DNA from 2 places in the Streptomyces sp. NPDC014907 genome. Region 2 is predicted to be linked to the other one. Evidence: predicted binding sites of a transcription regulator. Region 2 holds the regulator's gene; the other holds the start of a gene.
The links. The regulator HspR, encoded in region 2, represses chaperone genes until heat shock. The targets are predictions, from matches to a motif close to TTGAGNNNNNNNNNCTCAA.
Positions count from the first base shown of each region.

Region 1: the regulator HspR is predicted to act here: its motif matches at 1,825-1,843, upstream of lon (endopeptidase La).

Region 1 is NZ_JBVHEG010000001.1:391,173-405,598, reverse strand. Features, by position in the region: gene ACZ3IL_RS01750 (response regulator transcription factor) at 1-17, opposite strand, end outside; gene ACZ3IL_RS01745 (spermidine synthase family protein) at 89-760, opposite strand; gene ACZ3IL_RS01740 (hypothetical protein) at 986-1,510, opposite strand; gene lon (endopeptidase La) at 1,866-4,277, shown strand; gene ACZ3IL_RS01730 (DUF4240 domain-containing protein) at 4,473-5,066, shown strand; gene ACZ3IL_RS01725 (lysozyme) at 5,158-5,988, opposite strand; gene ACZ3IL_RS01720 (MarR family winged helix-turn-helix transcriptional regulator) at 6,247-6,726, shown strand; gene ACZ3IL_RS01715 (hypothetical protein) at 6,784-7,683, opposite strand; gene ACZ3IL_RS01710 (sensor histidine kinase) at 8,043-11,069, shown strand; gene ACZ3IL_RS01705 (roadblock/LC7 domain-containing protein) at 11,066-11,557, shown strand; gene ACZ3IL_RS01700 (DUF742 domain-containing protein) at 11,554-11,985, shown strand; gene ACZ3IL_RS01695 (GTP-binding protein) at 12,140-12,679, shown strand; gene ACZ3IL_RS01690 (styrene monooxygenase/indole monooxygenase family protein) at 12,710-13,945, shown strand; gene ACZ3IL_RS01685 (HEAT repeat domain-containing protein) at 13,964-14,389, opposite strand.
Region 2 is NZ_JBVHEG010000003.1:406,576-421,001, reverse strand. Features, by position in the region: gene clpB (ATP-dependent chaperone ClpB) at 1-1,770, opposite strand, end outside; gene ACZ3IL_RS11080 (pyridoxamine 5'-phosphate oxidase family protein) at 1,913-2,317, shown strand; gene ACZ3IL_RS11075 ((2Fe-2S)-binding protein) at 2,603-2,923, opposite strand; gene ACZ3IL_RS11070 (hypothetical protein) at 2,920-3,195, opposite strand; gene ACZ3IL_RS11065 (helix-turn-helix transcriptional regulator) at 3,390-4,373, shown strand; gene ACZ3IL_RS11060 (hypothetical protein) at 4,379-4,849, shown strand; gene ACZ3IL_RS11055 (heat shock protein transcriptional repressor HspR) at 4,911-5,354, opposite strand; gene dnaJ (molecular chaperone DnaJ) at 5,359-6,525, opposite strand; gene grpE (nucleotide exchange factor GrpE) at 6,556-7,218, opposite strand; gene dnaK (molecular chaperone DnaK) at 7,215-9,059, opposite strand; gene ACZ3IL_RS11035 (sugar transferase) at 9,465-10,046, shown strand; gene ACZ3IL_RS11030 ((Fe-S)-binding protein) at 10,104-12,359, shown strand; gene ACZ3IL_RS11025 (Yip1 family protein) at 12,553-13,455, shown strand; gene ACZ3IL_RS11020 (phosphoribosyltransferase) at 13,595-14,092, opposite strand; gene dcd (dCTP deaminase) at 14,106-14,426, opposite strand, start outside.

The sequences.
Region 1 (14,426 bases), on a different contig from region 2:
GTGTGTGTCTGCTCCATTGCCCCGCCTCGCGTCGCCGATGTCGGTGAAGCAGCCTAGAGGTAGCGGAGGCGTCCCGGCCATCCGGGCGTCAGCCGGGGCGGACCGCGAGGTGGACCGCGTCCGGGACGCCCCGGGCAACGGGCACCTCTTCCGTCCGTACCCCGCTGAAACCGGCATTCCGCAAGGTTCCTTCGAAATCGGCGGAGGGGCGCGCGGACCACACGGCGAGGATTCCGCCGGGGGCGAGGCGGGCCGCGCACACGGCCAATCCCTCGGCGGAGTACAGGGATTCGTTGTCCTCGGTCACGGTCCAGTCGGGGCCGTTGTCGATGTCCAGGCAGAGGGCGTCGTAGGTGTCGCTGGAGCGGCGCAGGTGGTCCAGGAGGTCCGTGTGCAGGATCACGGCGCGCGGATCGGCGAGCGCGGTCCCGGAGATCGCGGCGAGCGGGCCCCGCCGGTGCCAGTCGATGATGGCCTCCTCGCGCTCGACGACCACGATCCGGCCCCAGCGCGGATCGGCGGTGGCGTGGGCGAGGGAGAAGCCGACGCCGAGGCCGCCGACGAGGACGGAGGCACCGGCCCTGCGTTCCTCCGGCAGGGCGCCGAGGGCCGCGTCGATCAGGAGCCGCTCGGAGCGCCCGTCGGACGTGTCCATCAGGAAGGTGCCGTTGGCGATGATCTCGTAGTGCTCGTCACGGCGCCGCAGGACGACCTCCCCGTGGGGTCCTTCGCGGCGGTCGAGGGTCACGGGGCTGGACATCGTCGTTCACTCCGCTCTCGTCGGGCCGTCCCGCCCCCGCGGCGGACGGTCCGGGCCATCCTGGCCGGACATCCGCGACCGGGACAAACCCGTTCGCGGGAACGGGTGGTGACGGCCCGCGCCGGCCCCTCGCCGGAGTGCTCCGGGCTCACCGCCCGGGGCCCTCCGTCGGCGTGCCGCGGCCCGTTCGTTCACGGGCTCGCCGGCGTGCCGCGGCCCGTGCGCTCACGGGCTCGTCGGCGGGCCGCCCCCGGGGAGGGCGTCGAAGACGCGCTGGAGCGCGGGCGGGCGTTCGCCGTCGTCCGCGACGACGAGGCGGTGGCGGTACGTCACCCGGTACTGGAAGCCGTCGGCGACCGGCCTGCCGGTCGGCCGCGCCGGGACGAGGGCGTACGCGGGGTCCTCCAGGGCCGCGCGCAGCTCGGCGGCCTCGGCGGGGGTCTGCCGGCCGGTCCGGGGCGGCTCGGTGCCGGAGCGGACGGTCCAGCCGCCGTCCTGGCGGACGACGAGCCGGTTGTTCACGCCGGCGAAGCCGCCGGTGACGGTCACCTCGACCAGGACCCGGCCCGGCAGGGGGTCGGAGGGCGGGGTGCCCGGCTCCGTCGTGACGCCCGGTGTGCCCGGTGTGCCCGCGGGGCCGGGCGAGCCCGGCGCGGGCGGGGCCCCGGAGCCGCAGCCGGTCGCGCCGCCCATCAGGACCGCCGCCAGCAGCAGGGCCCCGCACCACGTTCCCCGTACGCCTCGTCTCATGGGAGGAGCATGCCCCCGGGCGCGCCCGGCCGCAGCCGGAGCGCCCGGTTCCGCCCGCCCGGCCGAGCGGCCCGGCGGGCCCGGCGGGCCACGGAGCGCCAGGTCGCCGGCGGTCGCGGCCGGGACTCCGGTCCGGGCGGGGACGCGGCCGTCCGGGGTACCCCGGGGGCGAGGGGGCCGTAGTCCGCCCGGCCGCCCGCGCCGGCGCGGGGCCGGCGTGCCGGTGCGGGCGCCGCTCCGGCGATCGCCGCGCCGTGCGACGGCGATCGCTCAGAGCGAACAGAGTGTCGGGAACACTCGCGGGCTCATGAGCATTGAGCCAGTACAGCTCAACTTCACTGCCGAAAGGGAGATCATGGCTTCTGAGTCCATGGCGTCCGTGCCGCTCACCCTGCCCGTGCTGCCGCTCGACGACGAGGTCGTGCTGCCCGGAATGGTGGTGCCGCTGGATCTGTCCGACAGCGAGGTGCGGGCCGCCGTCGAGGCCGCCCAGGCCGCCGCGCGGCCCGGGGAGGGGAAGCCGAGGGTCCTCCTCGTGCCCCGCGTCGACGGCACCTACGCCGGGACCGGCGTGCTCGGCACCGTCGAGCAGGTCGGGCGCCTGTCGGACGGCGACCCCGGCGCGCTCGTGCGCGGCCGCGGCCGCGTCCGCATCGGCGCCGGTACGACGGGCCCCGGCGCCGCCCTGTGGGTCGAGGGGACCGTCGTCGAGGAGACCGTGCCCGACCCGCTGCCCGGCGCCGTGACCGAGCTGGTCAAGGAGTACAAGGCGCTGGCCACCACCTGGCTCAAGAAGCGCGGCGCCTGGCAGGTCGTGGACCGCGTCCAGCAGATCGAGGGCGTCGGCGCCCTCGCGGACAACTCCGGGTACTCGCCCTTCCTCACCGTCGCCCAGCGGGTCGAGCTCCTGGAGACCGCCGACCCGGTCGCCCGCCTCCGCCTCGCCACCGCCCAGCTCCGCGAGCACCTCGCCGAACAGGACGTCGCCGAGACCATCGCCAAGGACGTCCAGGAGGGCGTCGACAAGCAGCAGCGCGAGTTCCTGCTCCGCCGCCAGCTCGAAGCCGTCCGCAAGGAGCTGCGCGAGCTCAACGGCGAGTCGGAGGGCGACGAGTCCGACGACTACCGCGCCCGCGTGGAGGCCGCAGACCTGCCCGGGAAGGTCCGGGAGGCCGCCCTCAAGGAGGTCGAGAAGCTGGAGCGGGCCAGCGACCAGTCCCCCGAGGGCCCGTGGATCCGCACCTGGCTCGACACCGTCCTCGAACTGCCCTGGAACGAGCGGACCGAGGACCGGTACGACATCAGGGGCGCCCGCGAGGTCCTGGACGCCGAGCACGCGGGCCTGGACGACGTGAAGGAGCGGATCACCGAGTACCTCGCGGTGCGCAAGCGGCGCGCCGACCGGGGGCTCGGCGTGGTCGGCGGGCGCCGCGGCGGGGCCGTCCTCGCCCTCGTCGGCCCGCCCGGCGTCGGCAAGACCTCCCTCGGCGAGTCCGTCGCGCACGCGATGGGCCGCAAGTTCGTCCGCGTCGCCCTCGGCGGCGTACGGGACGAGGCGGAGATCCGCGGCCACCGCCGCACCTACGTCGGCGCCCTGCCCGGCCGGATCGTCCGCGCGATCAAGGAGGCCGGGTCCATGAACCCGGTGGTCCTCCTGGACGAGATCGACAAGGTCGGCTCCGACTTCCGCGGCGACCCCGCGGCGGCCCTCCTGGAGGTCCTCGACCCGGCGCAGAACCACACCTTCCGCGACCACTACCTGGAGGTCGAGCTCGACCTCTCCGACGTGGTCTTCCTGGCCACCGCGAACGTCCTGGAGTCCATCCCGGAGGCCCTGCTCGACCGGATGGAGCTGGTCAGGCTCGACGGCTACACCGAGGACGAGAAGATCGTCATCGCCCGCGACCACCTGCTGCCCCGGCAGCTGGAGCGCGCCGGCCTGGAGTCCGGCGAGGTCGTCCTCGAAGAGGCGTCGCTGCGGAAGCTGGCCGGCGAGTACACCCGCGAGGCGGGCGTCCGCACCCTGGAGCGGTCCATCTCCCGGCTGCTGCGGAAGGTCGCGGCCCAGCACGAGCTGGGCGACCGGGAACTGCCGTTCACGATCCGACCGGAGGACCTGCGGGAGCTGATCGGGCGGCCGCACCACGTGCCCGAGTCCGCGCAGGACCCGGCGGAGCGCCGGACGTCCGTGCCGGGCGTCGCCACCGGGCTCGCGGTGACCGGCGCGGGCGGTGACGTCCTCTTCGTGGAGGCGTCCCTGGCCGACCCGGAGACCGGCGCCGCCGGCCTCACCCTCACCGGCCAGCTGGGCGACGTGATGAAGGAGTCGGCGCAGATCGCGCTCTCCTTCCTCCGCTCGCACGGCGCGGAGCTGGAACTGCCCGTCACCGGCCTCAAGGACCGGGGCGTGCACATCCACTTCCCGGCGGGCGCGGTCCCCAAGGACGGTCCGAGCGCGGGCATCACCATGACGACCGCCCTCGCCTCCCTGCTGAGCGGCCGGCTCGTCCGCACGGACGTGGCCATGACCGGCGAGGTCTCCCTCACCGGCCGGGTCCTCCCGATCGGCGGCGTGAAGCAGAAGCTGCTCGCCGCGCACCGGGCGGGCATCACGACGGTGGTGATCCCCAAGCGGAACGAGGCCGACCTGGACGACGTCCCGGCCGAGATCCTGGAGAAGCTGGAGGTCCACCCGGTGACGGACGTCCGGCAGGTCCTGGAGATCGCCCTCGCCCCGGCGGAGGTGCCGGTGGGCGTGGCCGCCTGACCCCGGCCGTACGGGCCGCCCGGCGCGGGCCTCCCGGCCGCACGGCCGCCCGCCGTGCCGCGCGGCCCTCCCGGCCGCGCGACCCCTCCGCGAGGAGCGGGGCGCTCCCTCCGGGGGCGCCCCGCTCCGGCGCGTCCGGAGGGCCGTTCCGGACGCCGGTTCCCGGTGCCGGTCCGGGCTGTCATGCTCGTACGCATGAACGAAGACGCCTTCTGGGCCCTCATCGACGAGCTGAGCCGCCGTCCCGGTCACCGGGACGAGCGGCTGGACTGGCTGGAGGGGGAGTTGACGCGGCGCCCGGCCGCCGGGGCCGTGGCGTTCCAGGTCCGCCTGGAAAGGGCGTGCGAGGCCGCCGACACGCGCGCGGTGTGGACCGCGGCGAACCGGATCGAGGGCGGCCTCTCCACCGACGACGGCTTCCACTACTTCACGCTCTGGCTGGTGGGCCAGGGACGGAAGGTGTACGAGTCGGTGCTCGCCGACCCGGACGCGCTGGCCGACGTGCCCGGCGTACGGGCCCTCGTGGGCCGGCACCACCGCGAGTGGGGCGACGACGAGTGGCCGGAGTGGGAGGAACTCGACTACGTCGCCCAGGACGCGTACGACGAGCTGACCGGCCGGCGGGACGACGACGGGGAGGCGTTCCTCGACGCCGTCGAGGAGGCGGCCGAGGCCGTCGACGAGGAGGAGGGGGAGGGGGACGAGGAGGAGCGCGGGGCGTTCCGGTCCGGGGTGCGGCCCCTGCCCCGGCTCACCGCCCTCTTCCCGCCCGCTCCGTCCGCCTCCTGAGGCCCGCCCGGCGGCGGCCCGGGGACCGTGCCCCGGGCCCGGCCCCGACCGGGCCGCCGCCGGGCGCACGGGCCCGCCGCGCGGGAGGGACTCAGCCGTTCGCGAGCGCCTGCACGCGCGAGAGGTCCCCGTTGAAGTGGTTGTGGTCGCCGACCGTGGGACCGGACGAGGTGTACTGCCACATCGTGTAGTACAGCCATCCCGCCGGGAGTTCGCCCACCGTCGACGCGTACCGCGCGATCCACAGCGGGTTGGTCGCGGCGAAGCCGGAGTAGTTGCCGGTGCACTGGGTCCACCAGCTCGTCGCCGTGTAGATGACGGCGTCCCGCCCGGTGCGGGCCTTGTACCGGGCCAGGAAGTCGCGTATCCAGGCCACCATCCCGGACTGGGTCTTGCCGTAGCAGGCCGCGCCGTACGGGTTCCACTCGATGTCGAGCACGCCCGGCAGGGTCTTGCCGTCCTTCGACCAGCCGCCGCCGTTGTTGACGAAGTAGTCGGCCTGGGCGGCGCCGGTCGTGGTGTCCGGGGTGGCGAAGTGGTACGTGCCCCGGATCATGCCGACGTTGTACGAGCCGTTGTACTGCTGCGTGAAGTAGGTGTTCTTGTAGTAGGTGCCCTCCGTCGCCTTGACGTAGGCCCACCGGACGCCGCTGTTCCACAGCGTGGACCAGGCGACGTTCCCCTGGTGGCCGGAGACGTCCACGCCCTCCGTCTGGACGGCCTGGGCGGACGTGCCGCCGGGCACGCCGTCGTGCCCGTCGTGCGCGAGGACGCCCATGCCCATGCTGGCGGTGCCGCGGGCGGGGACCCGCCGGGCGTCCGGGTCGGGGGCGGCCCCGGCGGAGCCCGCGAGGGGGGCGAGGAGGACGAGTGCCGCGAGGGCGGCGCCGATGAGGGTCGTTCCGGATCTGTGCACACGCATCGCGTGCCTCCGAAAGGCTCGTGGGGAGAGGGCAGGGAGCGACAAGTCCTGGTGTGGACATGTCATTGGGGGGTGCCGGGAACGACGCTACGCACGTAGACCCGTCCGTGGAAGAGGAGTCGGCCGCCGCCGTTGGTCTACGCCTGCGAAATACTGAAAGAGCTGCGGAAACGGCCGCGGCCGGAAGAAACTTTCAGCGGCCGGAAAGCGGCCGGTGTGGCGACGGCACGCCACAGGGAACACGGGGAAGGTGCTGACGTGCGCGAAGACGGTACGGGGAGTGAAGGCGGGTCCGTCCCGGCGGCCGTGGACCGGGAGTTCCTGGCCCTCGAACGCGAACTCGCGGTCTTCCTGCGCCGCGCCCGCGCCCAGTCCGGCGAGATGGCCCGCGAGGTCCACCCCGAACTGGAACCCGCCGCCTACGGCCTCTTCGTGCGCCTCGACGAGGCCGGGCCCCAGCGGGCCACCGAACTCGCCGGGTACTTCGGCGTCGGCAAGGCGACCATGAGCCGCCAGCTGCGCGCCCTCGAAGACCTCGGGCTCGTCGCCCGCGACCCCGACCCCGCCGACGGCCGCGCCTCGCTCGTCCGCCTCACCGAGGAGGGCCGGAACCGCTTCCGCCGCGTCCGCGACGCCCGGCGCGAGCGCTACGTCCGCAAGCTCGCCGACTGGGACCGCGCCGAGGTCGCCGAGCTGGCCCGCCTCCTGAACCACTTCAACGTGCGCGCCGAGGGCTGACGGCGGGACCACGCGGAAGCGGCCCCGGCCGGGGGAGGGGAGCCGGTCCGGGGAGGCTCAGAGCGCCGTCGGCCTCTCGCGCGCCGCCGTTCCCGCGTACATCGCCGGCTCGTCGTCCACCGCCGCCCCCGCGTACACCGCCGGCTCGTCGTACGTCCCCGGCACGTCGTGCGCCCCCGGCTCCACGTACGCCGCCGTCGCGTCGTCGTGCGTCTTCCGGCGCCGCAGCCCGCCCGCCCGCGCCTCCTCGGCCTCCCGCCTCCGCACCCGGCGGAGCAGGCCGAGGGGTCCCTCCGTCCGCAGGACTCCGAAGCAGTCCGTCCAGTCGCCCTCGCCGAACAGGTCCACCCAGCGGCTCGCCCCGTCCGTGAGGGCCGCCAGGGCCCGCACCTCCGCGCGCGGGGTCGTCCCGGTCACCGCGAGGTCCGCGACCGCCGGGTCGGCCGCCGCCGTGAAGAAGCCGCCCTCCCGGTTCCGCAGCCGGTCCGTCGCCGTCACGGAGCGCAGCACCTCGGCCGGCACCCGGTCGAGCCGGTCGTCGAGCACCGCCCGCACCGCTCCGTCCGGCCGCTCCAGGAGGAGCACCGAGTCGGAGAGGACGAGGTGCTCGACCAGTGCCCCGCCCCAGCGGACGAGGACGACGGTTGCCTGAGGCGTCCTCGCGTGAGAAAGGTCACAGGTGTCCCGGTGGGCTTCCGCGGTGCGCCGGATTGCCCGCGCGAGGATCTCGGACAGGGGGACGTCCGGCCGGGAAGCGGACAGTTCGGTCAAAGCCCCGCCGAGATGGGCGGTGAACCACGGCACGGTGTGCACACAACCGTCATCACCCGCGGGCGGCGTGACGCCGTCGAGCAGGACGAGCGTCCCCCCGGCCCCCGACGCGGGCAGGGCGGTGGCCACCCAGTCCTCGTTGGGGCGTTCGGGGCTGCCGGGAAGGGAGGCGACGTCACTGCGCATGGCGGCCAGTCTGCCCGCCCCGGCGCGCTCCTTCACCGAACCCGCGAATGACGGAAAAAGGCCTGTACCAAAGGTGTGGAAACGGTGTGCGGGGGGAAACGGGCGGTGTGACGGAGCTGCGGGCGGGCATCCTGCCAAAGGCCGCCCGGAAGATCCAACCGGGGGCCGCCGGAGGTCGCCGGAGGCCGTCCGGAGGAGTTGTTCGCCAACTCGGGAGTGTTGTTCACTCGTTCGGGTGGCGGAGCGGCCGATGCCCGTCCCCTTCCCGAAAGCGCTGGAATGGTCGGAAGCCGTAACAGGGGTGGGGGCGCTCCATGTGACCGGCCGTCACCTCTGCTTTGTGGGTGGACGAGTCAAGAATGCGAGCACCGGTGCAGATGAAGCGGCCTCGGAGCAAGAACGGCGCGCAGAGCCGGACCCCCGGCGCACCGCCGTCCCCGAACGGCGCCGCCGAGGCACCCGCCGGAGGCCCCGCCGAGCCCACCGGGCGCCCCGCGCCGGCCGCCCCGGAGCGACCCGCGGGCCGCTCCAGGCGCGTCCGCAACCGCCTCGTCGCCGGAGTCGCCCTCGTGGGCGTCACCGTCCTCGCCGCCGGAACCCCCGCGGTCCTCACCGCCTCCGCCGAGCTGACCGAATCCCAGCGCCTGGTCACCCTCGCCGAACTCGACCGGCAGGCCGTCACCCTCGCGCACTCCCTCGCCGACGAGCGCGACGAGGTCGTCGCGTACATCGCCGCCGGCCGGGACGCCCAGACCGGCGACACCAAGAAGAAGCGCCAGATCACCAGCGTGCGCTCCACCCGCGTCGACCGGCAGATCGACGAGATCCGCCCCGCCGCCTCCCCCGAGCTCCGCCGCGACCTCGCCGGGGTCCCCTCCCTGCGCCGCACCGCCCTCACCGGCAAGGGCGCCGCCCTGGAGGCCCACAAGGCGTACTCCGAGGTCATCGACAAGCTCCAGGCCCTCGCCGACGAGCTGGCCGACAGCACCCCGGCCCGCGCCGCCGGCACCGCGCCCACCGAGGCCACCCGCGCGCCCGCCGCCCTCGGCCGCGCCGTCGAACAGGCCTCCGCCACCCGGGGCCTGCTCGTCGCCGCCCTCTCCGTGCCGCGACCGGAGCCCACCGGCGAGACCCACTACGACCCCACGACCGGCACCTACGTCCCCGACGAGCCCGCGGGCGCGGCGGAGGCCGACCGGGCCCGCGACCGCCTCACCGCCGAGGCCCAGCAGGCCCGCGTCCGCGAACTCGCCGCCCTCGCCGACTTCGACCAGGCCGCCGGCTCCGCCGCCCGCGACTCGCTCGCCGGCACCGTCGCCGGCCCCGACGTCAAGAACGCCGAACGCGCGCTCGCCTCCCTCACCGACCAGCCCCGGCTGACCACCGCCGAGCGCAGGACCGATCCGGCCGCCCTGGAGGCCACCCTCTCCGCCCGCATCGAGCAGATGCGCGGCGTCGAGTCCGCCCTCGCCACCCAGCGGGTCGACCGCCTCGCCGCGCTCCGCGACGACGACGTCACCGCCCTGGAACTGCGCCTCGCCTTCCTCGGCGGCTGCCTCCTCTTCGCCGTCGGCGTCTCCACCTACGTCGCCCGCTCCCTCACCCGGCCGCTCGCCGCGCTGCGCATCGGTGCCGCCCGGCTCGCCGCCGCCCCCGCCCCGCACACCGAGGAGCCGGTCCGCTTCACCGGCCGCAACGACGAGTTCGCCCAGACCGTCCGCTCCCTCAACACCCTGCACGCCAAGCTCGCGGACCTGGCCGCGCACGCCGACCGCCTCACCGGCGAACGGGCCGGCCTGGCCGCCGCCAAGGAGACCCTGGCCGCCGACCTCGCCGCCCAGCGCGCCGAGCTCCAGGGCCGGGTCGCCCTCCTCACCGCCGACCTCGAACGGCTCCGCGACTCCGTCGGGCACACCTTCGTCAACCTCTCCCTGCGCAACCTCGGCCTGGTCGAGCGGCAGCTCGGCGTCATCGAGAAGCTGGAGGAGCGCGAGCAGGACCCGGACCGCCTCGGCACCCTCTTCAAGCTCGACCACATGGCGACCGTCATGCGCCGCCACAGCGAGAACCTCCTCGTCCTCGCCGGCCACGAGCACGTCCACGGCCACGCCGGGCCCGTCCCGCTGGTCGACGTGCTGCGCGCCGCCGTCAGCGAGATCGAGCGGTACGAGCGGGTCACCATCCAGTCCCTGCCGTCGCACACCCAGGTCGCCGGCTTCGCCGCGGACGACCTGAGCCACCTGGTCGCGGAACTCCTGGAGAACGCCACCTCCTTCTCGCCGCCCGACGCCGAGGTCCAGCTCTCCGGCTGGCTCCTGGAGACCGGCGAGGTCATGCTCTCCGTGCAGGACGCGGGCATCGGCATGGCCCCCGCCCGCTCCGCCGAGCTGAACGCGCGCCTGGCCGGGGCCGACCCGGAGGCCTTCGAGGGCGAGGGGCTCGGCATGCGGGTCGTCGCCCTGCTCGCCGCCCGCCACGGCATCCGCGTCGAACTGCGGGAGCAGCAGCCGGGCGGCACGACCGCCGTCGTGGTCCTGCCGCCGGCCCTGCTGCCCGCCGCGCCGCCCGCGGCCGCCCCGGAGCCCGTACGGGTGGCGGGCGCGGCTCCCGCGCTCCAGCTGCCCGGTTCGGTCGCGGAGGCCAACTCCAACACGCTGCCGTCCCGCACCCGCGACCCCCTCGTGGAGGCGGCGGAGCGGACCCTGGCGGAGGCGGAACGGGAGGGGACCCCGGAGCCCGCGCCGCAGGAGACCCGCGCGGCGGAGCCCGCCCCGGAGGAGGCGCACGCCCCGGAGCCCGCGCCCCGGAGCCACCCCGCGCCCCTCGGCGAGTCCCTCTCCGAGACCACCCTCCAGGTCCGGCTGCCCTCTCCGCCGCCGGAGCCGGAGACCCACGAGCGCGCGGCCGACACGGCCGCCGCCCCCGAGACCCCGGCGGAGGCCCGGCCCGCCGAACAGCGGGCCGCCGAACCGCCGGTCACCGGCACGCCCGCCCCGGAGCCGGGGCCGCGGCCGGAGACGGAGCCGCAGCCGGCTCCCGGCCGGCCGGCCGGGGACCGCACCGTCCCCGAACAGGCCGTCCCCGATCAGACCGCCCCCGACCCCACCGTTCCCGGCCCGCGCCCCGCGCAGTGGGAGCGGGTCACCGACAAGGGCCTGCCCAAGCGCACCCCCCAGGTGGTGCGCCAGACCGGCCCCTCCACCACCCCCCGCAAGGGCGGAGTGGACGCCGAGGCCCTGCGCCGCAGGCTCGGCGGCTTCCACCGGGGCGCGGAGGCCGGGCGCCGCGACGTGGAGGCGGAGGTGGGCACGGGACGGACGGAGAGCGCACCACCCGCACGTACAGAGGAGAAGACGGGGGACACAGTCGAGGAGGCACGCAGTTGACCGCGACGGGAACGTTCGGACTGAGCACGGAAGCCCGCAACCTGCAATGGCTGCTGGGGAATCTGGTCGAGGAGGTACCGGGAGTCCGGTCGGTGGCCGTCGTCTCCTCGGACGGCCTCATGCTGCTCTCGTCGGACCCGGCCACCGGGCAGGGCGCCGCGGCCGCCGATGAGGCCGGCCGCTCCGGGGGGCCGCGCGGCTCCAGCGCCGACCTGGCCACCATCGTCTCCGGCATCGGCAGCCTCACCATCGGCGCCGCCCGCCTGATGGACGGCGGCGGGGTCAAGCAGACCATGGTGGCGATGGACGAGGGCAGCGTCTTCGTCATGTCGATCAGCGACGGCTCCCTGCTCGGCGTGCACGCCGAGCCCGACTGCGACATGAGCGTGGTGGCGTACCACATGGCGCTCTTCGTGGGTCGCGCCGGCCATGTCCTCACCCCCGAAGTCCGCAGTGAACTGCGCAAATCGATGGAGAGCGCCCAGTGACGTCTGTGTCCTCGGTGTCCGCGGTGTCCCCCTCCTTCAAGCTGCCGGTACGAGGAGAGGGGCGCCGCCCCGCGCGCGTGCGCCCCTACTCGCTGACCGGCGGCCGTACCCGCTTCGGTCACGTCCTGCTGGTCGAGACCTTCGTGGCGGCGCTCGAAGCGCCCGCCGCGCGCAAGGTCCTGACGGACGGCGGTCCCGGCGCCCGCGGTCTGATGCCGGAGATGCGGGCCATCGTCGAGATCTGCCGCCGGATGCGGACGGTCGCGGAGATCTCGGCGCTCCTGAAGATGCCTCTGGGAGTCGTCCGGGTGCTCCTCAGCGACCTGGCCGACCAGGGAAAGATCCGTGTGTACGGGACCGGCCACGACGCCGGCCGGCCCGACCGCGCGCTCCTCGAAAGGGTGCTGAGTGGACTCCGTCGTCTCTGACGCCTCCGCCGTCTCCGAATCGCCGGCGGTCACCGGCGTCCCCGCGCAGCCCCAGGCCGCCCCGACCGGACGGACGGCCCCGGAGGCGTCCGTCCCCGGAGCGGACCCCGAGGACGGCGCCCAGGACTGGCAGCTCGACCACACCCGGGCCCCGATCGCGACGAAGATCGTCGTCGCGGGCGGCTTCGGCGTGGGCAAGACCACCTTCGTCCGCGCGGTCTCCGAGATCACCCCGCTGCAGACCGAGGCCCTGATGACCCGGGCCAGCGAGGACACCGACGACCTCACCGCCACGCCGGACAAGCTCACCACCACGGTGGCGATGGACTTCGGCCGGATCACGCTCGACAACGACCTGGTGCTCTACGTCTTCGGCACGCCGGGACAGCAGCGCTTCTGGTTCATGTGGGACGACCTGGTGCGCGGCGCGATCGGCGCGGTCGTGCTCGCCGACACCCGGCGGCTCACCGACTGCTTCCCGGCCCTGGACTACTTCGAGAGCTGCGGCCTCCCGTACGTCGTGGCGGTCAACCACTTCGAGGGCAGCGAGCCGTTCGAGGCGGAGGACGTCCGGGAGGCGCTGACCGTGCCCCCGCACGTCCCCGTGGTGATCATGGACGCGCGCAAGCGCTACAGCGTCGTCGAGACCCTGCTCGCCATGGTCGCGCACGCGCTCGAAGCCACCCCCGAGTAACCTCCCCCCGTCACGCCAGGAGCACCACCCATGCGGAAGATACTCATAGTCGGGGCCGGGCAGTCCGGTCTCCAGCTCGCCCTCGGCCTCCAGTCGCGGGGGTACGAGGTCACCCTCATGTCGAACCGGACGGCGGACGAGATCCGTTCCGGCCGGGTCATGTCCACCCAGTGCATGTTCCACACCGCCCTCCAGCACGAGCGGGACCTCGGGCTCAACTTCTGGGAGTCCCAGGCCCCCCGGATCGAGGGCCTCGGCGTCTCGGTCGCGGGCCCCGACTCCTCCCGCGCGATCGACTGGGTCGGCCGCCTCGACGGGTTCGCCCAGTCCGTCGACCAGCGGGTGAAGATGGCCGGCTGGATGGAGACCTTCGCCCAGCGCGGCGGCCAGCTCGTCATCCACGGCGCGGCCGTCGGGGACCTCGACTACTTCTCCCGCTCCTACGACCTGGTGCTCGTCGCGGCCGGCAAGGGCGAGCTGGTCTCGATGTTCGAGCGGGACGCCTCCCGTTCCCCGTACGCCGAGCCGCAGCGGGCGCTCGCCGTCGCGTACGTCCACGGCCTCGGCCCGCGCCCCGAGCACCCGGACTTCGACGCGGTCCGCTGCAACGTCGTCCCGGGCGTCGGCGAACTGTTCGTCATGCCGACCCTCACCACCGGCGGCCGCGCCGACATCCTCTTCTGGGAGGGCGTCCCCGGCGGCCCGCTCGACGCTTTCCAGGGCGTCAAGGACCCGTCCGAGCACCTGGCGCTGACGCTGGAGCTGATGGAACGGTTCACCCCGTGGGAGTACGCGCGGGCCACCAAGGTCGAACTGACCGACGCGGGCGGCACCCTCGCCGGCCGGTACGCCCCGACCGTCCGCAACCCGGTCGGCCGGCTGCCCGGAGGCGGCCTGGTCCTCGGCGTCGCGGACGTCGTCGTCGCCAACGACCCGGTCACGGGCCAGGGCTCCAACTCGGCCTCCAAGTGCGCGGCCGCGTACCTCGCCGCGATCGTCGAGCGCGGCGAGGAGCCCTTCGACGAGGAGTGGATGCGCACCGCCTTCGACCGCTACTGGCAGACGGCGCGGCACGTCACCAAGTGGACGAACGCGATGCTGGCCCCGCCGCCGGAGCACGTCCTGAACCTCCTCGGCGCGGCCGGACAGCTCCAGCCCGTCGCGGACCGCTTCGCCAACGGCTTCAACGACCCGTCCGACTTCGAGAACTTCTTCTACGACCCGGAGAAGACGGGCGCGTACCTGGCGTCGGTCACCGGGAGCTGACGGAGGGCTGACGGTCGGTCAGCTCTGCTGGGGGGACATCTCGGAGAGCAGGGCGAGGGCTTCACGGCGGACACCGGCATCGGGGTCGGCCGTGAGGTCCCGCAACCGTGCGAGCAGCCGGTTCGTTCCCCCTCCGGTCGTCCACTCCGGGAAGTGGACGGCGGCGGCCAGTTCGTCCGCGGTGCACTCCGAGGTGGCGCGGTCCAGGGCCAGGAGCACCTGGCGAAGGCCGAACGCGTCGCCGCGCCGGAGCAGGGCGTTCGCCGTATCCTGCGTGACGGCGGTGTCGTGAGGGTCCAGGAGCAGGCGGAGAAGCACCTCCGTTCCCTGCTCGGCCTCGTCCGAAGCGGCGAGTCGCCGCCCGGCGGCGGCGCGGACCGACCAGTCAGGGGAATCCGCGTGCTCCGTGATCGTGCCGGACCGCCGGGCATCGGAGGGTGTCATGGCCCCAGTCTGTCATCGGACCGGGTGCGGGTGTCCC
Region 2 (14,426 bases):
CACGGCGTCGGAGACGGCCCGCACGGCCTCGGTCTGGCCGATGAGCCGCCTGCCCAGCTCGTCCTCCATGCGGAGCAGCTTCTGCGTCTCGCCCTCCAGGAGGCGGCCGGCGGGGATGCCGGTCCAGGAGCCGACCACGTCGGCGATGTCGTCGGGGCCGACCTCCTCCTTGACCATCGTGTCCTTCGCGGACTCCTGCCGGGCCTCGGCCTCGGAGGCCTCCTCCAGCTCCCGCTCCAGGGCGGGGATCTCCCCGTACAGCAGCTTGGAGGCGGTGTCGAAGTCGCCGTCCCGCTGGGCGCGCTCGGCGCGGCCGCGGGCCTCGTCCAGGCGTTCCTTCAGCTCGCCGACCCGGTTGAGGGACTGCTTCTCCTTCTCCCAGCGGGCGGTGAGGCCGCGCAGCTCCTCCTCGCGGTCCGCGAGGTCCCGGCGCAGCTTCTCCAGGCGCTGCTTGCTCGCCGCGTCCGTCTCGTTCTTCAGGGCCAGCTCCTCCATGCGGAGCCGGTCCACCGCGCGCTGGAGCTCGTCGATCTCGACGGGGGACGAGTCGATCTCCATGCGGAGCCGGGAGGCGGCCTCGTCGACGAGGTCGATGGCCTTGTCGGGGAGGAAGCGGGAGGTGATGTACCGGTCGGAGAGGGTCGCGGCGGCCACCAGGGCGGAGTCGTTGATCTGCACCTTGTGGTGGGCCTCGTAGCGGCCCTTGAGCCCGCGCAGGATCGCGATGGTGTCCTCGACCGTCGGCTCGGCCACCAGGACCTGCTGGAAGCGGCGCTCCAGGGCGGGGTCCTTCTCGATCCGCTCGCGGTACTCGTCCAGGGTGGTCGCGCCGACCATGCGCAGCTCGCCGCGGGCCAGCATCGGCTTGAGCATGTTGCCCGCGTCCATGGCGGAGTCGCCTCCGGCGCCCGCGCCGACGACGGTGTGCAGCTCGTCGATGAAGGTGATGATCCGGCCGTCGCTCTCCTTGATCTCGGAGAGGACGGTCTTCAGGCGCTCCTCGAACTCGCCGCGGTACTTGGCGCCGGCGACCATCGCGCCGAGGTCGAGCGAGACCAGCCGCTTGTCCTTCAGGGACTCGGGGACGTCGCCCTTCACGATCCGCTGGGCGAGGCCCTCCACGACGGCGGTCTTGCCGACGCCGGGCTCCCCGATGAGGACCGGGTTGTTCTTGGTGCGGCGGGAGAGCACCTGGACCACGCGCCGGATCTCGTGGTCGCGGCCGATGACCGGGTCCAGCCTGCCCTCGCGCGCGGCGGCGGTGAAGTCCGTGCCGAACTTCTCCAGTGCCTTGTACTGCCCTTCCGGGTCGGGTGTGGTCACCCGGCGTCCTCCCCTGTTCGTCTCGAAGGCGGCGAGCAGCCTCTCGGCGCTCGCGCCCTGCTCGCCGAGGATCTCACCGGTCCGGCCGCCCTTGGCGGCGATGCCGATGAGCAGGTGCTCGGTGGAGACGAACTCGTCTCCCAGTTCCCCGGCTCGCCGCGTGGCGTCCGCGACGACCGCGAGCAGTTCCCGGTCGGGCTGCGGGGGCGCGACCGTGGAGCCGGTGACGCTCGGCCGGGCGGCGAGCAGCCGCTCCGCCCCGGAGCGCACGGCGGCCTGGTCGGCGTCGACGGCGGCGAGCAGGTCGGTGATGTTCTCGTTGTCCCGGCCGGCGAGGAGGGCGAGCAGCAGATGGGCCGGGGTCAGGTCCGAGTGCCCTTCGGTCACGGCACGGCTGCTCGCCGCGTTGAGCGCGTCCCGGCTCCTGTTGGTCAGTTCGGCGTCCATGTGCGGTGCTCCTCCTCGGCGTGCGGTCGCTCCGTGGGCCCCTTGCCGGAGCCACGATTTCCATGACCCTCACAGAGTACACAAACTTGAGCCTGGTTCGCTCAAGTCGGCGGAGGGAATCCCGCCCGGGTAGTTTCCGGTCATGGCAACGGACCCCAGGAACCCCACCGACTCGTACCTCGCCTTCTGGCGCGAACGTCACATGTGCACCCTCACCACCCCCCGCCCGGACGGCACGCCGCACGTGGTGGCGGTCGGCGTCACGTACGACCCCGCGAACGGGTACGCGCGCGTGATCACCAACGGGAAGAGCCGGAAGGTCGCCAACGTCCTGGCGGCGGGCCCGGAGGGCGCGCGGGTCGCGGTCTGCCAGGTCGACCGGGGGCGCTGGGCCACCCTGGAGGGCGTCGCCCGCGTCCGCACGGAGCCGGAGGCCGTGGCGGACGCCGTCGCCCGCTACGCCGAGCGGTACGGGCGCACCCCGTCCCCGAACCCGGACCGGGTCGTCATCGAGATCGCCCTCACCCGGGCGATGGGCCGCGCCTGACCCCGCGCGGGACCGCGGAAGGGCCTCCCGGCCCGGCGGACACACGGGGACGGGCTGCGGCCTCGGCCCGGGACGTACGGGCGCGGGGGACGTCGGCGGGCCGGGACGTACGGGCGCGGGGGCGTACGGGCGCGAGGGGGACGTCGGCCGGGAGCGTACGCGCGGGGGCGCCTCCCGGTCGGGGGCGCACGGGCGCAGCACAGCGGCGCCATCGCGTTTCAGGTCCGCGATGGCGCCGCTGTGTGGGGGAAGTGCCTGGGCGACCTATGACGACGGGGGGATCGCTCAGGCACTGCGGGGGGTGGCGGTGATGGTCTCGGGTTCGATCAGCTGGTGGTCCCGCTGGTCGAGGTTGACGAAGATCATGCCGTACCGGACGGCACAGCGGATGGGCTGCGGCGCGCCGCGCGGGCGGCGCAGGCACCGGTACGCGCGCACGTCCTCGTCCTGTTCTCGCGCGACGACGACCGGCTCGCCGAAGAGGGTGATCCTCAGCGAGTCGCCACGGTGGGGGATGGCCGTGGCGAGATCGACGAAGTGCCAGCCGGAGCGGTAGGCCGAAGCCATCTCCCGGCGGAACCTGCGGTCGTCCGGCGGGACGGTCACGCTTCCGCACCCGCCCGGACGGTGTCCCAGGTCGGCTCGTCCTTGGCCGGCGCGACGTCCCACGTCGGCTCGGGGAAACCGGCGGAGACGACGTCCCACGTCGGCTCCGAACCCCTGGCCGGCGCGACGTCCCACGTCGGCTCGGGGAAACCGGCGGAGACGACGTCCCACGTCGGCTCCGAGCCCCTGGCGGGCGCGACGTCCCAGGTGGGCTCACCCGGAAGAGCGACGACGTTGCCCGCGGGCGGCGTGTCCCACGTCGGCTCCCCCACGGCGAAGACTCCGAGAGTAGCCGCGGCAGCGAAAGCTATGCCGCCAAGTGCACGAACCATCCTGGTCATGGCCGATCTCCACCTCTTTTGATCATTACCTCCCCCGCAGATAAGACGATGGCTCACTCCGAACCCTTCCACCAGAAGCACCAGGCATCATGTTCCTGTAATTCAGGACCCTGAGGGGGGCGCAAATGGAGCCCAAACGCTGCGAAACGGGCAGCGCGCACGGCCCGGAAGAGCTGTGCGACGCGGGAAAGCTCCTCTACGCCGCCGCGCTGAGAGCCGGCCGCGTGTCCCGGGCGGACGCCGAACGGGCCCCCTGCCTGGTCGACCTCGCCCTGCTGCACCCCGACCCGGACGAGAGCCAGTGGCTGCGGCCCGTCCCGCCCTCCATCGCGCTCAACAAGCTGATCCACCCCATCGAGCAGGAGATACAGAAGCGGCGCCAGGAGGCCATATCCCTGGCCGACACGTTCGAGCCGTTCATGACGATCCACGCTCCGGACCCGGCCGCCACCCAGGTCATCACCGTCCTCGAAGGCCTCAGCCTCATCAACGCGACCCTCGACCGGGTCATCAACGAGTGCGCCGAGGAACTCCTCACCATCCAGCCCGGCAGCGGGCGCAAGCCCGAGGTCGTCCAGGCGGGGCTGCGCCGCGTGGAACCGCTCGTGGCGCGCGGCATACGGATGCGGACCCTCTACCAGCACACCGCCCGCCACCACTCCGCGACCATGGGGTACGTCGAGCGCATCAGCCCCCACGGCCTGGAGGTCCGCACCCTCGAGGAGATCATCGACCGCCTGATCATCGTCGACCGCAAGGTCGCCTTCGTGCCGGCGCGCAGCGACCGCCAGGTCGCCCTGGAACTGCGCCACGAAGGGCTCGTGCAGTACCTCGTCGGCGTCTTCGACCAGTTCTGGCTGCACGGCGTGCCCTGGGAGGAGGAGATCCCCTACAGCCCGTCCGTGGACGGCATAGGCGGCGTCCAGCGCTCCATCGCCAAGCTCCTCGTCGAGGGCCACGTGGACGAGGCCATCGCCCGCCGGCTCGGCATGAACGTGCGCACCTGCCGGGCCCACATCGCCAAACTCGCCGCCGCCCTCGGCAGCGGGAGCCGGGCCCAGCTGGGCTACCTCATCGCCCAGTCCGGCCTTCTCGAACGGGAGGACTGACCGCCGTGTACGTACGCGTCGACCTCGACGGGCCCGCCGGCACCCTCCGGGTCTCCGGACACGGGCTGCCCACCGTGGAACTCGTGCGGGCCCCCGGGACCGCCCCCGACAACCACACCCCGATAGGGACCCGGAAGGCGGCCCTGCTGACCCTGACCGTCGACGGGGAGCCCGCCGCGATCCGGCCCGCCCGGGGACGGCTGCTGCGGCGCTCCTACCGCGTGGACGTGCGGACCGCCGGCGGCGTCCGCCACCGGCTGACGCCCTGCGGCCACACCGACAGCCGGCTCACCCGGAACGGGCGGCGGACCGGCACCCTGACCTCCTCCGGCGACGGCCGGGTCACCGACGCGTGGGAGCCCGGCGCGGCCCCCCTCGACATCGCCCTCGGCACCGCCCTGGCCGCCGCGTTCGGCACGGGGGCCGCGCCCTGGTTCGAGACGGTCGGCGAGATCGTCGCCGAGCTGATCCCCTGACCCGGACGCGCGTGAGGCCCCCTCCACCGTCGTGGAGGGGGCCTCACGCGTACCGCGGGGACTATTCGCCGCGCTTGGGGCGCCAGACCACCAGCGCGCTCGCCTGCTGCACGTCCTGGTACGGCACGAGGTCGCGCCGGTAGGAGGCGTGCACCTGGGCCTCGCGCTGCCGCATCGCCGCCGCCGCGCCGTCGAGGGCCGCCGACAGCTCGGCGATCCGGCTCTGGAGCGCCGCGACCTGGTTCTCCAGCTCGATGATGCGCTTGATCCCGGCCAGATTGATCCCCTCGTCCTGCGACAACTGCTGCACCTGGCGGAGCAGTTCGATGTCACGGGCCGAGTAGCGCCGTCCCCGGCCGGCCGTGCGGTCCGGGGAGACCAGGCCGAGCCGGTCGTACTGACGGAGGGTCTGGGGATGCAGACCGGAGAGCTGGGCCGCCACCGAGATGACGTACACCGGCGACTCGTCGGTCAGTTCGTACGGATTGCGTCGGCGCCCTTCCACCGGGTCACGCTCCCTTCGCGGCCTGGAACAGCTCGGCCCGCGGGTCCTCGGAGGCGGTCGCCTCGCGGTAGGTCTCCAGGGCCTCGCGTGCCTTGTCGTCCAGCTCCTTCGGCACGGCGACCTCGACCGTGACGAGGAGGTCGCCGCGCGTACCGTCCTTGCGGACCGCGCCCTTGCCCCGGGCGCGCATGGTGCGGCCGTTCGGCGTGCCCGCGGGCAGCTTGAGCGTGACCGCGGGACCGCCGAGGGTCGGCACCCTGATCTCGCCGCCGAGCGCCGCCTCCGTGAAGGAGACCGGCACCGTGACGGTGAGGTTGTCGTCCTTGCGGCCGAAGACCGGGTGGGCGTCGACGTGCACGACGACGTACAGGTCGCCGTTGGGCCCGCCGCGCTCGCCCGGGGTCCCCTTGCCGCGCAGCCTGATCCGCTGCCCGTCGGAGACGCCCGCCGGGATGCGGACCTGCATGGTGCGGGAGGACTTGGCCCGGCCGCTGCCCTTGCAGACCTCGCAGGGGTCCTCGGCGATGAGGCCGCGCCCCTTGCAGTCGACGCAGGGGTCGGTGAGGGAGAAGCCGCCGCCGCTGCCGCGCGACACCTGGCCGGTGCCGACGCAGGTCGGGCACACCCGGGGCGTGCCGTTCTTGTCGCCGGTGCCCGAACACGCCGCGCACGGCTGCTGGCTGGACATCCGCAGCGGTACGGTCGCGCCCTCGATCGCCTCGGTGAAGCTGAGCGTCACCTCGGACTCGATGTCCTGGCCGCGCCGCGGCTGGGTGCGCGCCCCGCCCCCGCCCCGGTTGAACAGGCCGCCGAACACGTCCCCGATGCCGCCACCGCCGAACCCGCCGGACCCGCCCTGGGCGCCTCCGAAGAGGTCGCCCAGGTCGAAGTTGAACGAGCCGCCCCCGGGACCGCCGCCCCTGAGGCCGCCGTTCCCGAAGAGGGCGCGGGCCTCGTCGTACTCCTTGCGCCGCTTGGGGTCGCCGAGGACGTCGTTCGCCTCGGAGATCTCCTTGAAGCGCTCCTCGGCCCTGGTGTCGCCCTTGTTGGCGTCCGGGTGGTTCTCGCGTGCGAGCTTCCGGTACGCCTTCTTGATCTCGGCCTCGGTGGCGTCCTTGGGGACGCCGAGAACCTTGTAGTAGTCCTTCTCGACGAAGTCCTTCGTGCTCATCGACGTCCCTCCTTCCGGACGATCGTTGCGTCACCCCTCCTCGGGGGCACCGCTCTCCTCGTCGGCCGACTTCTTCTCGTCCTTGGCCGGGGCCGCGCCCGGCTGGGGCTCGGCGACGGCCACGCGCGCGGGCCTGATGGTCCGCTCGCCGATCCGGTACCCGGGCTGCAGGATCGCCACGCAGGTCGTCTCGGTGACGTCCGGCGCGTACGAGTGCATCAGGGCCTCGTGGATCGTCGGGTCGAAGGGCTCGCCCTCCTTGCCGAACTGCTGCAGACCCATCTTGGCGACGACGGTCTCCAGCGATTCGGCCACCGACTTGAACCCGCCCACGAGTTCGCCGTGGTCCCGGGCCCGGCCGACGTCGTCGAGCACGGGAAGGAGCTCGGACAGGAGGCTCGCGACGGCGATCTCCTTGACCGTGACCCGGTCCCGCTCCACGCGGCGGCGGTAGTTCTGGTACTCGGCCTGGAGCCGCTGGAGGTCCGCGGTGCGCTCGTCGAGCGCGGAACGGGCCTGGTCCAGCTGGGCGGTGAGGCCCGCGGCGGCGGCCGTCTTCTGGCTGTTCGCGTCCCCGGCCGGGGCCGTCGCGTCCTCCTGGGCGGAGTTCTCGACGGCCTCGGCGGCGTCGTCAGGGGTGGCGCCGGAGGGGACGTCGGGCTTCTCCTCGAAGCCCGGGGTCTCCTCGGTCACGCCTGGCCACCCTTCTTGGGCTCGTCGTCGACGATCTCGGCGTCGACGACGTCGTCGTCCGCCTTCGCCTGGCCGGCACCGGCGTCGCCGCCGGCGGCCTGCGCGCCCTGGGCGTCGGCGTACAGCGCCTGGCCGAGCTTCTGCGAGACGGCGGCGACCTTCTCGGTGGCCGTGCGGATCTCGGCGGTGTCCTCGCCCTTGAGCTTCTCCTTCAGCTCGGCGAGAGCGCCCTCGACCTCGGTCTTGACGTCACCGGGGACCTTGTCCTCGTTGTCCTTGAGGAACTTCTCCGTCTGGTAGACGAGCTGCTCGCCCTGGTTGCGGGACTCGGCGGCCTCGCGGCGGCGGTGGTCCTCCTCCGCGTACTGCTCGGCCTCCTGGCGCATCCGGTCGACCTCGTCCTTCGGCAGCGAGGAGCCGCCGGTGACGGTCATCTTCTGCTCCTTGCCCGTGCCCAGGTCCTTCGCGGTCACGTGCATGATGCCGTTGGCGTCGATGTCGAAGGCGACCTCGATCTGCGGGACGCCGCGCGGGGCCGGCGGCAGACCGGTCAGCTCGAACATCCCGAGCTTCTTGTTGTACGCCGCGATCTCGCGCTCGCCCTGGTAGACCTGGATCTGCACGGACGGCTGGTTGTCCTCGGCCGTCGTGAAGATCTCGGACCGCTTGGTCGGGATCGTGGTGTTGCGCTCGATGAGCTTGGTCATGATGCCGCCCTTGGTCTCGATGCCGAGGGACAGCGGGGTGACGTCGAGGAGCAGGACGTCCTTGACCTCGCCCTTGAGGACACCGGCCTGGAGGGCGGCGCCGATGGCGACGACCTCGTCCGGGTTGACGCCCTTGTTGGCCTCGCGGCCGCCGGTCAGCTCCTTGACCAGCTCGGCGACGGCCGGCATGCGGGTCGAGCCGCCGACGAGGACGACGTGGTCGATCTCGGAGAGCTGGATGCCCGCGTCCTTGATGACGTTGTGGAACGGCACCTTGCAGCGCTCCAGGAGGTCCTGGGTGAGCTGCTGGAACTGGGCGCGCGTGAGCTTCTCGTCCAGGTGCAGCGGGCCCTCGGCGGAGGCCGTGATGTAGGGCAGGTTGATCGTGGTCTCGGTCGAGGACGAGAGCTCGATCTTGGCCTTCTCGGCCGCCTCGCGCAGGCGCTGGAGCGCCATCTTGTCCTTGGCCAGGTCCACGCCGTGGCCGTTCTGGAACTGCGTCACCAGGTAGTCGACGACGCGCTGGTCCCAGTCGTCACCACCGAGGTGGTTGTCGCCGTTGGTGGCCTTCACCTCGACGACGCCGTCGCCGATCTCCAGGAGGGACACGTCGAAGGTGCCGCCACCGAGGTCGAAGACGAGGATCGTCTGGTCGTCCTTGTCGAGGCCGTAGGCCAGGGCGGCCGCGGTCGGCTCGTTGACGATGCGCAGGACGTTGAGGCCCGCGATCTCGCCGGCCTCCTTGGTGGCCTGGCGCTCGGAGTCGTTGAAGTAGGCCGGAACGGTGATGACCGCGTCGACGACCTTCTCGCCCAGGTACGCCTCGGCGTCGCGCTTCAGCTTCTGCAGGATGAAGGCGCTCATCTGCTGCGGGTTGAAGTTCTTGCCGTCGATCTCGATCTTCCAGTCGGTGCCCATGTGGCGCTTGACCGACCGGATGGTCCTGTCGACGTTGGTGACCGCCTGGCGCTTGGCGACCTCGCCGACGAGCACCTCGCCGTTCTTCGCGAAGGCGACGACGGACGGCGTGGTCCTGGCGCCCTCGGCGTTGGTGATGACGGTGGGCTCGCCGCCTTCCAGAACGCTGACGACGGAGTTAGTCGTGCCCAGGTCGATGCCGACCGCACGTGCCATTTCGATTCCTCCAGCTGCCTGACTTGAGTGGTACTGGCTCAAGGATGCACCACACCCGGCATCGAGTCAACAGACGTGAGTCGATGCGACTCAACTCTTCGGTCTTCCCTCCACTCAAAGGGCCGTCACGTCATCCGAAGAGCCGCCACGCCACTCGAAGAACCGCGACGCCCCGGGGAGCCGCCACGCGCCCCAAGGACCGCCGCACCGGGAGGACGCGCGTCATTCCCCGCTCCGGCGGGGTGCCCCGTGAGAGAGTCCGGGTGCCCCTTCCCGGGCATAGCAGGCATATTCCATGAATGTCCGACGATTCCCGTTCGTCCCACCCCGAAAGGGGCGGGCGGTGCCCGTACCGCCCGGAAGGGTGCGGCGAACGCTCGTCCCGCGCGGTAAAGGGAGCGGCGCATGACGGCCAAGCGCGCGTTCGACGTCCTGGGCGCCCTCGCCCTCCTCGCCGTCCTCTCCCCGCTGCTGGCCGCCGTCGCCCTCTCGGTCGCCCTCGGCTCGGCGTCCCCCGGCGGCGGGGTGCTGCGCCGCCGGACGGTGGCGGGCCTGGAGGGGCGGCCCTTCACGATGCTGACCTTCCGCACGAAGAGCCCGCTGGCCGCGCTGCCCCTGCTGCTGCACGTCGTGACGGGACGGATGTCGCTGGTCGGCCCGTGCCCGCTGACACCGGGCCACCGCGAGTGCGCGGGCGAGGGGCGCCGCCGGCTCTCGGTGCGTCCGGGGCTGACCGGACCGTGGCAGATCAGCGGGCGGTCGGACCTGCCGTGGGAGGAGCGCGAGCTGCTCGACCTCCACTACGTGGACCACCACTGGCTCGGGATGGACCTGGCCGTCCTGGCGCGTACGCTTCCAGCAGTCCGCCGACGCCGGGCGGCGTCCCGCGCGGGCGCGCGCGGCAAGGGTCGCCTGAGCGACACAGATCACCGCGAGGGCCGCTGCGCCACGGGCCCCGAACGGGTAATCTCAGCACGGACTAGATAAGTTACCGCTTAGTAGGCTCAGCTCAGGCACTGAGCGGGCCCGCTCGAGGAGCCCGTCATGCAACTCGCCGCGATCATTGTGTCGCTGACGCTGACCGTGGTCGGCGTTGCCCTGCTCGCTCGCGCCGTCGGCCAGTTCGTCCGCCACTTCAAGCTCGGCCAGCCCGTCCCGGCCGGCACCCGGACCGACAACCCGTACCAGCGGAGCGTGACCCTGGTCAGGGAGTTCCTCGGCCACACGCGCATGAACCGCTGGGGCGTCGTCGGCTTCGCCCACTGGTTCGTCGCGGTCGGCTTCCTGACCCTGCCCCCGACGATCGTCACCGCCTACGGCCAGCTGTTCCGGGCCGACTGGACGCTGCCGGTCATCGGCGGGTTCCTGCCGTACGAGCTGTACATCGAGTTCATCGGCACGATGACCATCCTCGGCATCGCGACCCTGACCGTGATCCGGCTCCTCAGCCTCCCGGGCCGGGCGGGCCGCAAGTCGCGCTTCGCCGGCTCCAAGGCCGGCCAGGCGTACTTCGTCGAGTACGTCATCCTCACCATCGGCCTGGCGATCTACGTGCTGCGCGGCCTGGAGGGCGCGCTCCACCACGTGGACCACTACGAGGCCGCGTACTTCGCCTCGTACCCGCTGGTCCTGGCCTTCAAGGGCCTGAGCGTCGCCGCGCTGCAGAACCTGGTCTACCTCTTCGCCATGATCAAGCTGAGCACCACCATGATCTGGATGATCGTGGTCTCGCTCAACACGAACATGGGCGTCGCCTGGCACCGCTTCCTGGCCTTCCCGAACATCTGGTTCAAGCGCAACGCCGACGGCTCCACCGCGCTCGGCGCGCTCCGGCCGATGACCAGCGGCGGCAAGGAGATCGACTGGGAGGACCCGGCCGAGGACGCCGTCTTCGGCGTCTCCCAGGTCGAGCAGTTCTCCTGGAAGGGCCTGCTGGACTTCTCCACCTGCACCGAGTGCGGCCGCTGCCAGTCGCAGTGCCCCGCCTGGAACACCGGCAAGCCCCTCTCCCCCAAGCTCCTGATCATGTCGCTGCGCGACCACGCGCACGCCAAGGCGCCGTACCTGCTCGCGGGCGGCGGCAAGACCATGGAGGGCGACGAGAAGGCGACCGAGGAGCAGCTGAAGGACGTCCCGGCGTCGGCCCTGGCCGAGGCCGAGCGCCCCCTCGTCGGCACCGTCGAGGAGAACGGCGTCATCGACCCCGACGTCCTGTGGTCCTGCACCACCTGCGGCGCCTGCGTCGAGCAGTGCCCGGTCGACATCGAGCACATCGACCACATCGTCGACATGCGCCGCTACCAGGTGATGATCGAGTCCGCGTTCCCGTCCGAGGCGGGCACGATGCTCAAGAACCTGGAGAAGAAGGGCAACCCCTGGGGCCTGGCGAAGAAGCAGCGCGTCGAGTGGACCAAGGAGGTCGACTTCGAGGTCCCGATCGTCGGCAAGGACGTCGAGGACCTCACCGAGGTCGACTACCTGTACTGGGTCGGCTGCGCCGGCGCCCTGGAGGACCGGGCCAAGAAGACCACCAAGGCCTTCGCCGAACTCCTCCACATCGCGGGCGTCAAGTTCGCGATCATGGGCGGCGAGGAGAAGTGCACCGGTGACTCCCCCCGCCGCCTGGGCAACGAGCCGCTGTTCCAGCAGCTCGGCCAGGAGAACGTCGCCATGCTGAACATGGCGTTCGGCGAGGACGACGAGGACCCGGAGACGAAGAAGCCGAAGTCGGCCAAGAAGATCGTCGCCACCTGCCCGCACTGCTTCAACACCATCGCCAACGAGTACCCACAGCTCGGCGGCGAGTTCGAGGTCATCCACCACACCCAGCTGCTCCAGCACCTCATCGACGAGGGCAGGCTGACCCCGGTGACCCCGGTCGACGGCCTGATCACCTACCACGACCCCTGCTACCTGGGCCGCCACAACAAGGTCTACACGCCGCCGCGCGAGATCATGTCCGCCGTCCCCGGCCTGCGCCAGCAGGAGATGCACCGCCACAAGGAGCGCGGCTTCTGCTGCGGCGCCGGCGGTGCCCGGATGTGGATGGAGGAGCGGATCGGCAAGCGCATCAACAACGAGCGCGTCGACGAGGCCCTCTCCCTGAACCCGGACATCGTCTCCACCGCCTGCCCGTTCTGCCTCGTCATGCTGACCGACTCGGTCAACGGCAAGAAGAACGAGGGCAAGGCCAAGGAGTCCGTCACGGTCGTGGACGTCGCCCAGCTGCTCCTCGACTCGGTGAAGACCCCGGTCGACCCCGAGCCGGCGGAGGAGCAGGAGCCCGAACCGGCCGCCTGACCCGCCCGCCGAGAAAACGAACGGCCGCCCCGCACGCGTCACGCGGGGCGGCCGTCCCCGTTCCCGCGCCCCCGCCCCTCCCCCCCTCTCCCCTCCCCTTCCCCTCTCCCCGCCCCTCCCGCGTCCCCTAGGGGATGTCACAGGTCAGCCGCAAAGGAGCACCCCGGCGGCGGAAGCGGGTACGTTCATTGACGTGGCTGGATTCAGGAACGGACGCGGCCGGGACAACCGCCCCCCGCAGCAGCAGGCGCAGCAGGCGCCGTACGGGTACGACGCGGCCCCGCCGCCGCCCCACGCGCGGCAGCCGTGGCCCCCGCAGGGCCAGGGCCCCGCGCCGTACGGGCAGCAGGGGTACGGACAGCAGGACCGGCAGGGCCGGCCCGGGCAGCAGCCCTACGGCGAGCCGGAGTACTTCGGCGACCCGTACGGGCACCAGCCGCAGCACCCGCACGCGGCCGCGGCGAACAACCCGGGCCACACGCAGATGTTCAGCGTGGACGACCCGTACGGCCCGGCCGCGGGCCCCCCGCCCGGCGCGGCGCCCGCCCCGGTGGGCCCCCGGCTCCCCTGGAAGGCGCTCCTGAGCGGCATCGTGCTGCGCCCGGCGGACACGTTCCTGCGGATGCGGGACCACGCCGTCTGGGGACCGGCGCTGATCGTCACCTCCCTCTACGGCCTGCTGGCGATCTTCGGCTTCGACACGGCCCGCGAGGAGGCGATCAACGCCACCCTGTCGACGGTGATCCCGTACGTCCTGATGGTCGCCTTCGGCTTCGTCGTCGGCGGGCTAGTCCTGGGCGCGGTCACCCACACCCTCGCCCGCCAGCTCGGCGGCGACGGGATGTGGCAGCCGACCGTCGGCCTGTCGATGCTGATCATGTCCCTCACGGACGCGCCCCGGCTGGTCTTCGCGCTCTTCCTGGGCGGCGAGAACGGCCTGGTCCAGGTCATCGGCTGGCTGACCTGGCTGGCGGCGGGCGTGCTCTTCACCGCGATGGTGAGCCGCTCCCACGACCTGCCCTGGCCGAAGGCCCTGGGCGCGTCGGCGATCCAGCTGGTGGCGCTCCTGAGTCTGATCAAGCTGGGCACGCTGTAGCACGCGGGCGGCGAGGACGGCGAGGACGACGGAAAGGCCCCCACCGGGTGCGGTGGGGGCCTTTCGCGCGTCCGTGACGTCCGTGGCCGCCCGTGGGCGTCCGTGACGTCCTGGCGTCCGTGGGCGTCCTGTCGTGGGCTCAGGCGTCGAGGATCTGGCCCTCGCGCTTGACGACGGGCGGCTCGACCGACCAGGGGAAGTTGATCCAGTCGTCCGTCTTCTTCCACACGTACTCGCACTTCACGAGGGAGTGCGACTTCTCGTAGACGACGGCCGAGCGGACCTCGGCGACGTGGTCGACGCAGAAGTCGTGGACGAGCTTGAGGGTCTTGCCGGTGTCGGCGACGTCGTCGGCGATCAGGACCTTCTTGTCGGAGAAGTCGATCACGTTGGGGACGGGCGCCAGCATGACGGGCATCTCCAGGGTCGTCCCCACCCCGGTGTAGAACTCCACGTTCACGAGGTGGATGTTCTTGCAGTCGAGGGCGTAGGCCAGGCCGCCGGCCACGAAGACGCCGCCACGGGCGATGGAGAGGACGACGTCGGGCTCGTAGCCGTCGTCGGCGATGGACTGCGCCAGCTCGCGGACGGCGCGCCCGAATCCCTCGTACGTCAGGTTCTCGCGTACTTCACTCATGACTGCGACCGCCTCACACCTGGGTCCGATGGAAGTTCATGTACGAGCGGGACGCCGTCGGCCCCCGCTGGCCCTGGTACCGCGAGCCGTACCGCTCGCTCCCGTAGGGGTACTCGGCGGGCGAGCTGAGCCGGAACAGGCACAGCTGCCCGATCTTCATCCCCGGCCAGAGCTTGATCGGCAGGGTGGCGAGGTTCGACAGCTCCAGGGTCACGTGCCCGGAGAAACCGGGGTCGATGAACCCGGCGGTCGAGTGGGTCACCAGCCCGAGCCGCCCCAGGGAGCTCTTCCCCTCGAGCCGGGACGCGATGTCGTCCGGGAGGGTGATGACCTC